4 regions of the Sporosarcina sp. 6E9 genome follow, and region 2 is predicted to be linked to each of the others. Evidence: riboswitches for the same ligand, from Rfam matches in the RefSeq annotation. Region 2 holds a riboswitch; each other region holds the start of a gene.
What was found. Region 2 has a riboswitch for S-adenosylmethionine ahead of J4G36_RS12330 (O-acetylhomoserine aminocarboxypropyltransferase/cysteine synthase family protein). Riboswitches for the same ligand answer to the same signal wherever they lie in the genome.
Positions count from the first base shown of each region.

Region 1 (3,114 bases), on a different contig from region 2:
TTGAAATTGGCGGTAGTACGCCGAACGCGTCCGCTGTCAGGAAGACAATTGTGTTTGGGTGTCCTGCGACAGATGGTGAAACGATATTATCAATGTTTTCGATTGGATAAGCTGCACGTGTATTCTCCGTTAATGAACCGTTGTCATAATCAGGGATCCGCGTTACCGGATCAACAACTACGTTTTCTAATACCGAACCAAAACGAATCGCACCAAATATTTCAGGTTCTTTTTCCCCCGATAAATTAATGCATTTCGCATAGCAACCGCCTTCAATATTAAAGACCCCATTATCGGACCAACCGTGCTCATCGTCACCAATTAGTTTACGATTCGCATCCGCGGAAAGTGTCGTTTTCCCGGTGCCGGAAAGGCCAAAGAACAATGCGACGTCGCCATCTTCACCAACGTTAGCTGAACAATGCATCGGCATGATACCGTTTTCAGGAAGCAGATAGTTCATAATGGAGAAAATGGATTTCTTCATTTCACCAGCATATTCAGTACCGCCAATCAGAATAATACGCTTTTCCATGTTAACGATGATGAAAGTTTCAGAGTCCGTTCCGTCGACTTCTGGGTCTGCTTTAAATGTTGGTGCCGAGATGATTGTGAATTGTGCATCATGCGTTTCAAGTTCTTCTTGAGTCGGTCGTATAAATAATTGATGGACAAACAAGTTATGCCAAGCATATTCATTAACGACTTGAATTGAAAGACGAGATGCGTGATCCGCACCGGCAAATCCTTTGAAAACAAATAGTTCATCTTTTAATTGTAAATAGGAAATTACTTTTTCATATAATGAATCAAAAATTTCTGCAGAGATTGGACGGTTTACAGCTCCCCAATCGATTTTATCTTTTGAAGAAGCTTCTTCAACGATGTACTTGTCTTTGGGAGAACGACCCGTATATTTTCCTGTCTGCGCCGTTACTGCACCATCTGCAGTTAATAGAGCCTCACCACGTGAAATTGCTTTTTCCACTAGTTGTGGAACTGAAAGTTGTACATTCACGTTGCTGCCAGATAGAAGATTCATAAGCTCGTTACCAATTTTCGCTGAAATCATAGATTTGTCCCGTCCTTTTTAAGTTAGTCCCATGATTAAGGGTGGTTTGTCATCACATTCATTAATTAGTATAACACATTTAAAATAATAAACTATACTACTTAGAAGTGCAACTACAAATAATAAAGAAATTTGACTTATTTGATACAGTTTCGTAAAATGTACTATTGAACGGATACTCTTATCCCGAGCTGGTGGAGGGGCAGTCCCTATGAAACCCGGCAACCTGCATGAACCTATAATGTTCATGCAAAGGTGCTAAACCTGATGCAAGGTGAAACTCCTTGGATGATAAGAGTGAAGGGTGCTTTGAAATTACGCCTTTCCTCATGTAAAAACGTGAGTGAAAGGCTTTTTTAAATATGTTTACCCTTTATCCTCGTGTGCAAAGCTCGTAATGGTGATGAAAGCCATTCCCCTGTATGATTTGGGGCTTGACATGGGAAAATGAGTACCGTATCAATCTCGTAGGATATAAGGAGGAAATAATATGACAAACCGCCGTCTGTTTACGTCAGAATCAGTGACAGAGGGACATCCGGACAAAATGTGTGATCAGATTTCTGATGCCATTCTGGATGCAATTTTAGCAGAAGATCCAAATGCACGTGTCGCATGTGAAACGACCATCACAACAGGGCTCGTTCTTGTTGCTGGTGAAATTACAACGACAACATATGTTGATATTCCAAAAGTAGTTCGAGAAACCGTAAAAGAAATAGGTTATACTCGTGCGAAGTTTGGTTTTGATTGGGAAACTTCTGCAGTATTAACTGCAATTGACGAACAATCAGCAGATATCGCTGCTGGTGTAGACCAGGCACTTGAGGACCGTGAAGGTTCAATGTCCGATGAAGACATCGAGTCAATTGGCGCAGGAGATCAAGGACTAATGTTCGGATATGCTTGCAATGAAACACCGGAACTCATGCCGCTTCCGATTAGTATGTCACATAAGCTTTCAAAAGAGCTGGCGAGAGTGCGAAAAGAAGAAATTCTTTCGTATTTACGTCCAGATGGCAAGACACAAGTGACTGTAGAATATGATGAAGACAATAAACCATTACGAATAGACACAATCGTTATTTCAACTCAACATGATCCGGAAGTAACGCTTGAACAAATTCAGCAAGATATTAAAAAATACGTAATTGAACCGATTGTACCAGCGGATTTAATAGATGCAGATACTAAATATTTCATCAATCCAACAGGACGTTTTGTTATTGGCGGCCCACAAGGTGATGCAGGACTTACGGGACGCAAAATCATTGTCGATACATACGGCGGATATGCGCGTCACGGCGGGGGCGCATTTTCTGGAAAAGATGCGACAAAAGTTGACCGTTCAGCTTCTTATGCGGCACGTTATGTTGCGAAAAACATCGTTGCGGCAGGTCTCGCCGATAGTTGTGAAGTTCAACTTGCTTACGCGATCGGTGTTGCACAGCCTGTATCGATTTCGATTAATACATTCGGAACAAGCACAGTAGAAGAGAGCAAACTTGTCGAAGTTGTTCGTGAGTTATTCGACCTTCGTCCAGCCGGCATTATTAAAATGCTTGACCTTCGTCGTCCGATTTACAAACAAACAGCTGCTTATGGTCACTTTGGCCGTACGGATATTGATCTTCCGTGGGAACAAACTGATAAAGCTGAAGCTTTGAAAGAACTAGCTAATAAATAAGAAAAGCGTTAGAAGCGGGGATGTCCCACTTCTAACGCTTTTTTATATTGGTGTGCAGGAAGAAAAAATTTATTTCTGCAACCGCTTATAATACTGTCCTTTTTCAGCGTACTCTCTTACAACGCGCGCCATATCCGCCCGGTCTTCGTCATTTAATTCGCGGACGACTTTTGCTGGGGAGCCGAGTGCTAACATGTTTGGAGGAATCTTTTTTCCTGGTGGCACTAAACTGCCGGCTCCGATGAATGCACCTTCGCCGATTTCGGCCCCGTCTAAAATAATTGAACCCATGCCGATCAGCGCGCCTTTTCTTATTGTGCAACTATGTAGTGTTACTTGGTGTCCTATTGTTACT
Region 1 is NZ_JAGEMN010000001.1:16,532-19,645, forward strand. It holds gene pckA (phosphoenolpyruvate carboxykinase (ATP)) at 1-1,072, opposite strand, end outside; SAM riboswitch class I at 1,251-1,370, shown strand; gene metK (methionine adenosyltransferase) at 1,563-2,759, shown strand; gene J4G36_RS00205 (gamma carbonic anhydrase) at 2,829-3,114, opposite strand, start outside.
Region 1: another riboswitch for S-adenosylmethionine. It lies ahead of metK (methionine adenosyltransferase); the one in region 2 lies ahead of J4G36_RS12330 (O-acetylhomoserine aminocarboxypropyltransferase/cysteine synthase family protein).

Region 2 (3,114 bases):
GGGGCTTGGATAACTGATCATGAAGGCAATCGTTATCTTGACGGAATGGCTGGGCTTTGGGCTGTTAACGTAGGGTATGGTCGTGAAGTATTAGCAAAAGCGGCATACGATCAAATGTTAAAGATGGCGTATGCGCCGATGACGCAAAGCCATGAACCGGCCATTAAGCTAGCTGAAAAGTTAAATGAAATGCTCGGCGATGATTACCAAATCATTTATTCGAACAGTGGATCGGATGCCAACGAGGTAGCTTTTAAGATAGCGCGTCAATACCATCAGCAAAACGGGGATCCATCTCGCTATAAGTTCATTTCACGCTACCGGGCCTACCACGGAAGTTCGATGGGGGCATTAGCGGCAACGGGTCAGGCGTTGCGTAAATACAAATACGAACCGCTTGCACCTGGATTTCTACACGTTGCGCCACCAGATAATTACCGTCGTCCAAAAGGGCAATCAGTTGAGGAGTATAATATTCAACGTGCAGAAGAGTTTGAAGAGAAAATCATTTGGGAGCAAAAAGAAACGATTGCAGGGATCATTATGGAACCACTAATAACAGGGGGCGGCGTACTAATTCCGCATCCAGTTTACCTTGAAAAGGTTCAAGAGATATGCGATCGTCACGGTGTTTTGCTCATTATTGACGAAGTCATTTGTGGTTTTGGACGAACTGGAAAGGCATTTGGACATCAACATTTTAAACTGAAGCCGGATATCATTACAATGGCAAAAGGACTGACGAGCGCTTACTTACCGTTGTCTGTCACGGCTGTTCGTAAAGATATTTATGACAAGTTCGATACAGGTGAGGAAAATAGCCATCTACGACATATAAATACATTTGGCGGGAATCCAGCGGCTTGTGCCGTGGCATTAAAGAATATCGAGATTATGGAGGATGAAAATCTTTTTGAACGTTCAGCTGAACTTGGCGAACGACTTCAAAAAGAGTTGGCTCACTTGAAAGATCATCCTTTTGTTGGAGATATCAGAGGACTTGGTTTTCTATTAGGCATCGAACTTGTTGAAGACAAAGAAACGAGGGAGCCAGCGACGAATGAGCGTGTCGCAAAGATTATCGGGGATTGTAAGGCAAATGGACTCATTGTTGGAAGGAACGGTGATACGGTTGCTGGATTCAACAATATTGTTGCGCTTAGCCCGCCACTATCCTGTACCGATGAGGATTTCGATTTTATTGTTACGGTGATCAAAAAGGTGTTTGCAGAGAATAAATAAGTTGAAAGAGGTGGATGTCCACCTCTTTTTTCTGCGAAAAATCTTCAATGCGAGTGAAAGTAGAAGCACTAGGGAATGAATAAGAAGTTAACAATACAATCTGAAACTTATTTTTAAAAATCACTTGACTTTTCTGTATAGTCAGTTCTATACTGTGTAACAAGATGGAAAACAGAATCATCATACTCTTATCTAGAGCGGCGGAGGGATTAGGCCCTGCGATGCCCGGCAACCAGCAAGTGTCCAACTTGCAAAGGTGCTACTTCCTACAGATTCGTGCAAACGATCTGAAAGATGAGAGGAGGAATTAGCGAAAGCATAACCCTCTTCTTACACGAAGGGGGTTATTTTTATATTTAAATTTCCCCAATCGTCACTGCACTTCCATCAAATAAAAAAACTTGGAGGTAATGAAAAATGACAAACTTAAAACCAGAAACTCAACTACTACACGGTGGCCAAGAGCCAGATCCAGTAACCGGTTCACGCGCTGTACCGATTCATAGAACGACTTCATTTGTTTTTCCGGATACGGAACATGCCCAAGGTGTCTTTGGATTAACAAAAGCGGGGAATATTTATTCGCGTATTACGAATCCAACTGTTGATGTATTTGAACAGCGCGTTGCTTTGTTAGAAGGTGGAACGGCAGCGGTCGCGCTTTCTTCAGGAATGGCTGCAATTGCGTTCTCCATAATGAATATTGCAGAAGCCGGGGATGAAATTATAGCCGCTGAAAACTTATACGGTGGAACGTTTAATTTATTCGCTGTGACACTTCCACGATATGGCATCAATGTGAAATTTGTAGATTCGACTGACCCAGAAAACTTCCGTAACGCAATTACTGAGAAAACAAAAGGGTTTTTTGCGGAAACAATCGGCAACCCAAGTCTGAATGTATTGGATATCGAAGCAGTTGCAAATATTGCACATAAAAATGGGATTCCGCTTCTAATCGACAATACTTTTCCTTCGCCATACGGATCAAATCCAATAGAGTTTGGCGCAGATGTCGTCATTCATTCGGCTACGAAATGGATTGGTGGACACGGAACGACAATTGGCGGGATTGCAGTAGATGCCGGAACATTTGACTGGACACAAGGGAGGTTCCCTGGTTTTACAGAGCCAGATACGACGTATCACGGTTTACGTTATGGAATTGATACAGCAGGGGCTGCATTTGCGACGAAGCTTCGAGTTCAACTATTACGCGATTTCGGTCCATGTTTAAATCCGGATAGCGCATTTAACTTTTTACAAGGACTAGAGACACTTCACTTACGTGTGCCAAAACATAATGAAAATGCACTTAAAGTCGTGAAATACTTAAAAGAACATCCTTCTGTTGAATGGGTTACGTACAACGGCCTGGAAGAACATCCCTCATATGAATTAGGGAAGAAATATTTGAAAAACGGTTTTGGTTCTATCGTCAACTTCGGTATTAAAGGCGGTCGCGAAGCGGGACGTAAAGTCATTGACAACGTCAATATTTGGTCGCATGTTGCAAACGTCGGGGACGCTAAATCATTAATTATCCACCCGGCTTCAACAACGCATCAACAACTTGGGCCTGAAGACTTGAAAAAATCAGGCGTTACTGAAGAATTAATACGACTGGCAGTAGGGCTTGAATCCGTGGAAGATATTATTGCAGATCTTGCGCAAGCAATTGAAAAAGCTGTTCCTGTTACTGCAGGATAATTTGAAATTAGTAAACGGGGTGAGACCATGGTAGAGACTGGAATTGTGAAGATTGGAAATTTGATGTTAGCGTCTGGTGTTGTACTCGACCAAGTCCATCTCGCTTACGAATGGGCAAAAATTGATCATGCACCAACCGTGCTCGTCTGTCATGCATTGACT
Region 2 is NZ_JAGEMN010000002.1:150,794-153,907, reverse strand. It holds gene J4G36_RS12335 (aspartate aminotransferase family protein) at 1-1,242, shown strand, start outside; SAM riboswitch class I at 1,428-1,543, shown strand; gene J4G36_RS12330 (O-acetylhomoserine aminocarboxypropyltransferase/cysteine synthase family protein) at 1,660-2,952, shown strand; gene metX (homoserine O-acetyltransferase MetX) at 2,980-3,114, shown strand, end outside.

Region 3 (3,114 bases), on a different contig from region 2:
CATGTAGTGGCAATCACAGAGCAGGATGATGACTCAATGATATCTTTGGAAGCCTTGGAACCTGGCGTTACGAGTATCACAGTGAGTGACGCGAGCGGGAAGATTACTAAGGTGATAAAGGTTAGGGTTCATTCGTAATAGAGGAGAAGAAACATGATGAAAAACTTTGTAGATATACCCTTAAATTTTTATTTAAAGTCGTGAATTATCATGATTCAATCTTGCACAGGCACTTTTCACTATTCCGTCCTTTCTAATGAACAATCTAATGAAATTTCACCTTTTTCAACTGATTCAATCAACTTGGAATCAGTCGATGTAACAAACGCAAGACAATGTTGCTTATCGTTTGAATCGTTTACAAATCCCATTTGAATTGAAAGTGCCACAGCATCTTTCTGCTTGGATAGTATGTTGTCTTGCAAATCTTTATCTATTCTTGAAAAATAGTAGGTTTCATGGGCCTCGGTCTCCATATAAAAGTGACCATCCGGGAGATTTTTTATTAGCGCTGCATTGTCTTGGGATAACTTAGAAATGATAAATGTTAAAGCTTACAAGAGAAATCGCTTCTATATTGCCATATAAAAACAAAGAATCCAACCAAATTAATAGCTGGTTGGATTTTTTTGTAATTTATCTATTTGTAAAGGCATTAAAAAAACAAGGAATAGAGGAATAGAAAGGACATACTTGGATTCTGTCGAATAAGGAAGAATCTGAGAAATACGGACTTGCTCCTATTCTTGATGATGCAGGTAGTGTTGCAACATTGCATCATTCACAACAAAAAGGTGTTGGACCATTATATGAAGCTTCAACTAGGTAACATAATATCAGTAATGCTAAAAGAGCTCCACTACATTCTTATAAAGGAAAGTTAAACCCATTTTATCCAATGGATGAGACAACTAGAGGGGCATTTCAAAAAGTAGATTCTATTAATTATTAGAAAATACATATGCCAACAGAGTTGAAATTAATATATGATGCTAAGAGTGGCGGGTTTCAAGCTGAATACAAGTATAATTTAGTACACACAAATGACGTTCTAAAGTGGTTTGAAGAGATAAAAAGTAATATCCGATGAAGTTTACCTAAAACCATATTTTAAAGAGGGGGGGTCCCAGTGTAATAAAGCGCTAACTAACTCGTACTGACGAGATATGATTAATGGAAATGATATATGTTCCGTCAAGTACAGACGACTAATTTAAAAGATGAAAAATACCCCAGTCCCGCAAAGTTTAGCAGGGAAGGGGTATTTCAAGGGCTATTTAAATCTTATTGATCACAACTCAAGAATCATATGCATTCAACGCATTCACACTGTGTGCCAAAGCTGAACCAGCTTTTAATGCAGTGGCAACCAAAATTGACTCCGCAAGCTCTTCTTTAGTGACACCGGCCTTCTTTGCAGCCTTCGTATGAATGTCGATGCAATAAGGGCACCCCGTTGTGTGCGCGACAGCAACTGCGATTAGTTCCTTCTCCTTTACGCTTAACACGCTTTCTTTCAATGATTGTCCGTCAAAATCGACAAACGCTTTGAATGCATCTCCGTTGAGTGCTGAAAACTCTTTTAATCGATTGAAATAAGACGCTTTATATAACTCCTCTTCATCAGTTTCATCGTATGCATTTAATGCGTTCACGCCATGCGCGAGTGCAGAACCAGCTTTTAGTGCAGTGGCAACTAGGATGGCTTCAGCCAACTCTTCTTTTGTCACATCTTCTGATTTTCCTGCTTTCACGTGAACTTCAATGCAATAAGGACAACCTGTTGTATGCGCGACAGCGATGGCGATTAATTCTTTCAGCTTTACCGATAACTTTCCTTCAGCTAACGCAGCCTTGTCAAACTGTACAAATGCTTTGAAAGCATCTGGCGCCAATTCGCTTAATTCACCGATGCGATTAAAATATGATTTTTGATACAATGCTTCTTTGTTTGCAACTAATACTTCTTTACTCATGATAATTCCTCCTAGTTTTTTAGTGTGACACCTATGCAAATCAAATTCTTAAATACATAAACTTGAAAGTCAAATCAACTCCTTTATGATTCAAACAGCGCAACTTTGTCTCCGTATCCTTCTGCAACATGAGGGTCCACGCATTCATAAGATAAAGAAAAGCCCCCTTCATAAGAAGAGGGCCGAAAAATTCCTCCTCTTATTTTCCAGGTTTAGAAAACCTGTAGGATGTAGCACCTTTTCAGATAAATTCATCTGCTGGTTGCCGGGCTTCATCGGGCCTATTCCCTCCGCCGCTCGTAATAAGAGTATATTCAGTTGTAAAAGTAATTTGTAAATTCAATTGATTGAGAATTAGCATAGACAGAAAAGAGGAAATTGTCAACCTTATATTTGGGATTTGGGAGATTAGTCACAGAAAAAAGTCATTTGAAAACACTTACATAACTAACTTTATGAAATTTGGCGGGATTTCATTATGCTGTTTATTCGAAAAATGCGTATCAGGATCATATAACTGAGCAGGCAATCGACAATTATTTTATAATAATTTATTATGTTAATCCTAAATGTTCACGGAAGGTATGACCGTCGTATGCCTTTCTGAAAATACCTCTTTTTTGCATTTCAGGAACGATTAGTTCAACAAAGTCTTCTAAACTACCTGGTAATGTAGGTGGCATAAGATTAAATCCGTCAGCCACACCAGCTTCAAACCAAATTTCCATCTGATCCACAATTTCGGCGGGCGTTCCTATCAGTGTGAGGTGTCCACCGCCTGCATTCAAATAGCCTAATAATTCTCTTACTGTAGGTTGTGTATCATGAATAATTTCTAGTATCGTTTCGTAACGTCCAACTGGACCAGTAAATTCTTCTACTGGGGGTAATTGAGGTACTTCTTTATCAATTTCCCAATGAGAACTGTCTTGTTGGATAAAGAAACTCAACTGTTTTAAAGCTGTTTCAAGAGGCAATAGCTCATCTAATGCTGCTTTTTTGGCTAATGCTTCTTCATGAGTATGACCTACATATGTGACTAAACCTGGAAAAACTTTAATATGTCTATTGCTGTCTTCGCTTTGTTTAATTTGTTCATCTAACTTTTCACGAAACTTTTTTGCTTGCTTCAAGTTCC
Region 3 is NZ_JAGEMN010000001.1:202,946-206,059, forward strand. It holds gene J4G36_RS01225 (glycoside hydrolase family 32 protein) at 1-138, shown strand, start outside; partial or broken gene J4G36_RS18915 (ABC transporter permease) at 252-551, opposite strand; partial or broken gene J4G36_RS18425 (DUF600 domain-containing protein) at 962-1,090, shown strand; gene J4G36_RS01230 (carboxymuconolactone decarboxylase family protein) at 1,299-1,976, opposite strand; SAM riboswitch class I at 2,173-2,285, opposite strand; gene J4G36_RS01235 (LLM class flavin-dependent oxidoreductase) at 2,531-3,114, opposite strand, start outside.
Region 3: another riboswitch for S-adenosylmethionine. It lies ahead of J4G36_RS01230 (carboxymuconolactone decarboxylase family protein); the one in region 2 lies ahead of J4G36_RS12330 (O-acetylhomoserine aminocarboxypropyltransferase/cysteine synthase family protein).

Region 4 (3,114 bases), on a different contig from region 2:
TGTAGATTACATATTACAAAGGGAAAGGAGTTTAAAGTCATGGTAGATTAAAAATAAGGAGGTAGATAGTTATGGAAAGAAGTAACTTATTAAGTCAAATCGAACAACTGGAAAGAGAAATCTATGAGAAGAAAAAACAACTTTCAAACTTGAGACAGTCAGTCCCTGAACAACAAGTCAGGAACTATGAGTTTGAATTAACCGGTAACAAGAAAGTCTCTTTATTCGATTTATTTGGCGATAAAAATGAGTTGTTTGTCGTTCATAATATGGGGAAGAGTTGCTCGTATTGTACAATGTGGGCTGATGGTTTTAATGGGATTTATCATCATTTGATTGACCAAGCAAGTTTTGTTGTGGCGTCTCCAGATGCACCAGAAGTACAAGAGAATTTTGCAGCGGAGCGAAAATGGCGATTTCCCATGATTTCAGTAAAAGAAAGTTTATTCACTAAGGAACTAGGTTTCCAAAAGGGAAAAAGTATGTTGCCAGGCGTTTCGACATTTCGTAAAGATGATCAAGGTCTTATTTATCTTCATGCACAAGCACCGTTTGGACCCGGGGATGATTATTGTGTTACTTGGTCATTATTCGATCTTCTCCCTTCAGGCGCAAAAGATGTAGAAGTGAAGAATAAAATACTCACCGATTCCGACTTCCAGTTGACAAATAATATTGCAATTGGCGTCACTAATTATGAAGATGCAATTCAATTTTATAAAACGATTTTTGGGATGAAAGTTGAAAAAACCATTGAAAATGAAACAATGCTTTCAATGAGCGGTGTTAATTTCTTCATCGAAAAGGGCGATAGTAATAATGTGTTCTTCGAATTTGCTGTCGGTAATATTGATTCAGCAAAATGTGTTCTACTAGAGAACGGATGCAAAATTACTATGGAATACAATGAAAAAAGTTTAATGATTACCGATCCATTTGGGATGAGGTTTCATTTATTTGAATCATAATCTAAACCTATAAAAAGAAAAGGGGTAATCTTATGAGTTTAAGACCTTGTCCGTCATGCGGAAACAACGTGTCCAAACAAGCAGAATTCTGTCCGAATTGTGGACATACATTTGTAAGTAAAGAAAAGAGTAACGGAATTACATTTTGGGGTATAGTAGGTGCGGTCGTTGTAGCAATCCTCATTATCTCATTTTGTTAAAGGATGCTGAATAAAATCTATCATTTATTCAAAACAAGCAAACTTTTACGATTGAGTTTTTCTGCTGGATTTGGAGCATTTTCACTTTACACATTGAATAAATTTTACTTGAGGGATTTACTAAATTGGTCATTTGGAAAGTATTATTTAAATGACGTACTTGCAGGCCTACTTATTGTGGGGATTGTTAATATACTTTCGATTTATGGAAATCAAAGAAGACTTTTGCTAATTAAATTGCCGCGAATACTCGTATTCACTTTACTTTGCGGCATGTTTTGGGAGTATGTAACTCCAGTTTATTTACATTATAGTGTCTCGGATCCTTTCGATGTTGCGGCGTATATGTTTGGCGGACTTTGTTATTGGATTATAATTCGCATGAACCCAGTAAATAGACCGAACAGTTATAACTAACACTAACTTCTTGTTAATCCAAAGAGTTTAGTGTTTTTTATCTATAACTGTTGACTTAATCCCTAGTTATCATATAGGATTAATTATGAAAACAGAATATATATTCTTATCAAGAGTGGTGGAGGGATAGGCCCTATGAAACCCGGCAACCGTTTGCAAATTGCAATCAGGTGCTAAATCCAACGGAGCATTCTGTTCCGAAAGATGAGATGAAGGTTGCGACCTGCAAAAACTTCTTCTTATCGAAGAGGTTTTTTATTATTTCAAAAGGAGCTGGATGAAATGAAGTATGGATTTTGGTTACCTATTTTCGGAGGATGGTTACGGAATGTAGAGAATGAAGAAATGCCGCCAACATTCGAATATGCGAAAAAAGTAATTCAAGCTGGTGAAAGACTAGGTTTTGATACGACATTAATAGCTGAGCTATATTTAAATGATATTAAAGGTCCAGAAAGTGATAGTTTGGAAGCTTGGTCAACGGCTGCTGCACTTGCGGCTGTGACTGATAAAATAGAAATTATGGCAGCTGTGAGGCCAGCGTTTCACAACCCGGCTGTGACAGCGAAAATGACTGCAAATATCGATCATATAAGTAATGGTCGTTTTACATTAAACGTCGTTTCGGCTTGGTGGTAAGAAGAAGCAAAACAATACGGTGGTAATTTTACGGAGCACGACGAACGTTATGAACGAACATCGGAATTTTTAGATGTTTTAAAAGGACTCTGGACTGAAGAAGTCTTTAATTATGAAGGAAAATATTACACGATTGAAAATGCACGCATGCACCCTAAACCTGTTCAACGTCCGAATCCAATTTTGTATGCGGGCGGGGAAAGTAAACGGGGTAAGGAAACGATTGTTGAATCGTGCGATGCGCATGTTATGCACGGCGGAACAGTTGAAGAAGTCCAAGCAAAAGTAGATGATATGAAAAAGTTACGTTCAGATGCAGTGAAAGAGCCGTTTAGTTCGTTTGGATTGGCCGCTTATGTTGTATGCCGTGATACAGAAGAGGAAGTTCAAGAGGAACTCGCTAAAATCACATCTATAAAAGAAACTAGTGGCTATGCAGGTTATAAAGATTTCACAGGAAACTCCGAACTCGAACAGCAAGTAAAGTTGTATGATTACTCTGTATCGAACCGGGGTCTAAGACCAAATTTAATCGGTACGCCTGAACAAATTGCCGGGAGAATCCTAGAATTTGAGAAAGTAGGCGTTGATTTACTGCTCATTTACTGCTCTTGCAATTTTCTCCTCAACTTGAAGAAATGGAACGTTTTTCGAGAGATGTTATGCCTATAGTGGAAAGAAAAAGACAATTGGTCACAAAATAAAGGGGGTTATTTAAATGAGTAAAATATATATCATTCACGAGAATAGTGAATGGACGACGCATTTAACAAAACGGCTTGAGGAACTTGATGTGCCATACGAAGAATGGCATCTTGATCAGGGCATTGTCAATTTGACGGAAGAACCTCCTGAGGGGATTTTTTATAACCGGATGAGCGCATCATCAC
Region 4 is NZ_JAGEMN010000001.1:1,325,379-1,328,492, reverse strand. It holds gene J4G36_RS06925 (DUF899 family protein) at 72-968, shown strand; gene J4G36_RS06920 (zinc ribbon domain-containing protein) at 1,001-1,168, shown strand; gene J4G36_RS06915 (hypothetical protein) at 1,172-1,585, shown strand; SAM riboswitch class I at 1,689-1,796, shown strand; partial or broken gene J4G36_RS06910 (LLM class flavin-dependent oxidoreductase) at 1,868-2,928, shown strand; gene J4G36_RS06905 (ATP-grasp domain-containing protein) at 2,943-3,114, shown strand, end outside.
Region 4: another riboswitch for S-adenosylmethionine. It lies ahead of J4G36_RS06910 (LLM class flavin-dependent oxidoreductase); the one in region 2 lies ahead of J4G36_RS12330 (O-acetylhomoserine aminocarboxypropyltransferase/cysteine synthase family protein).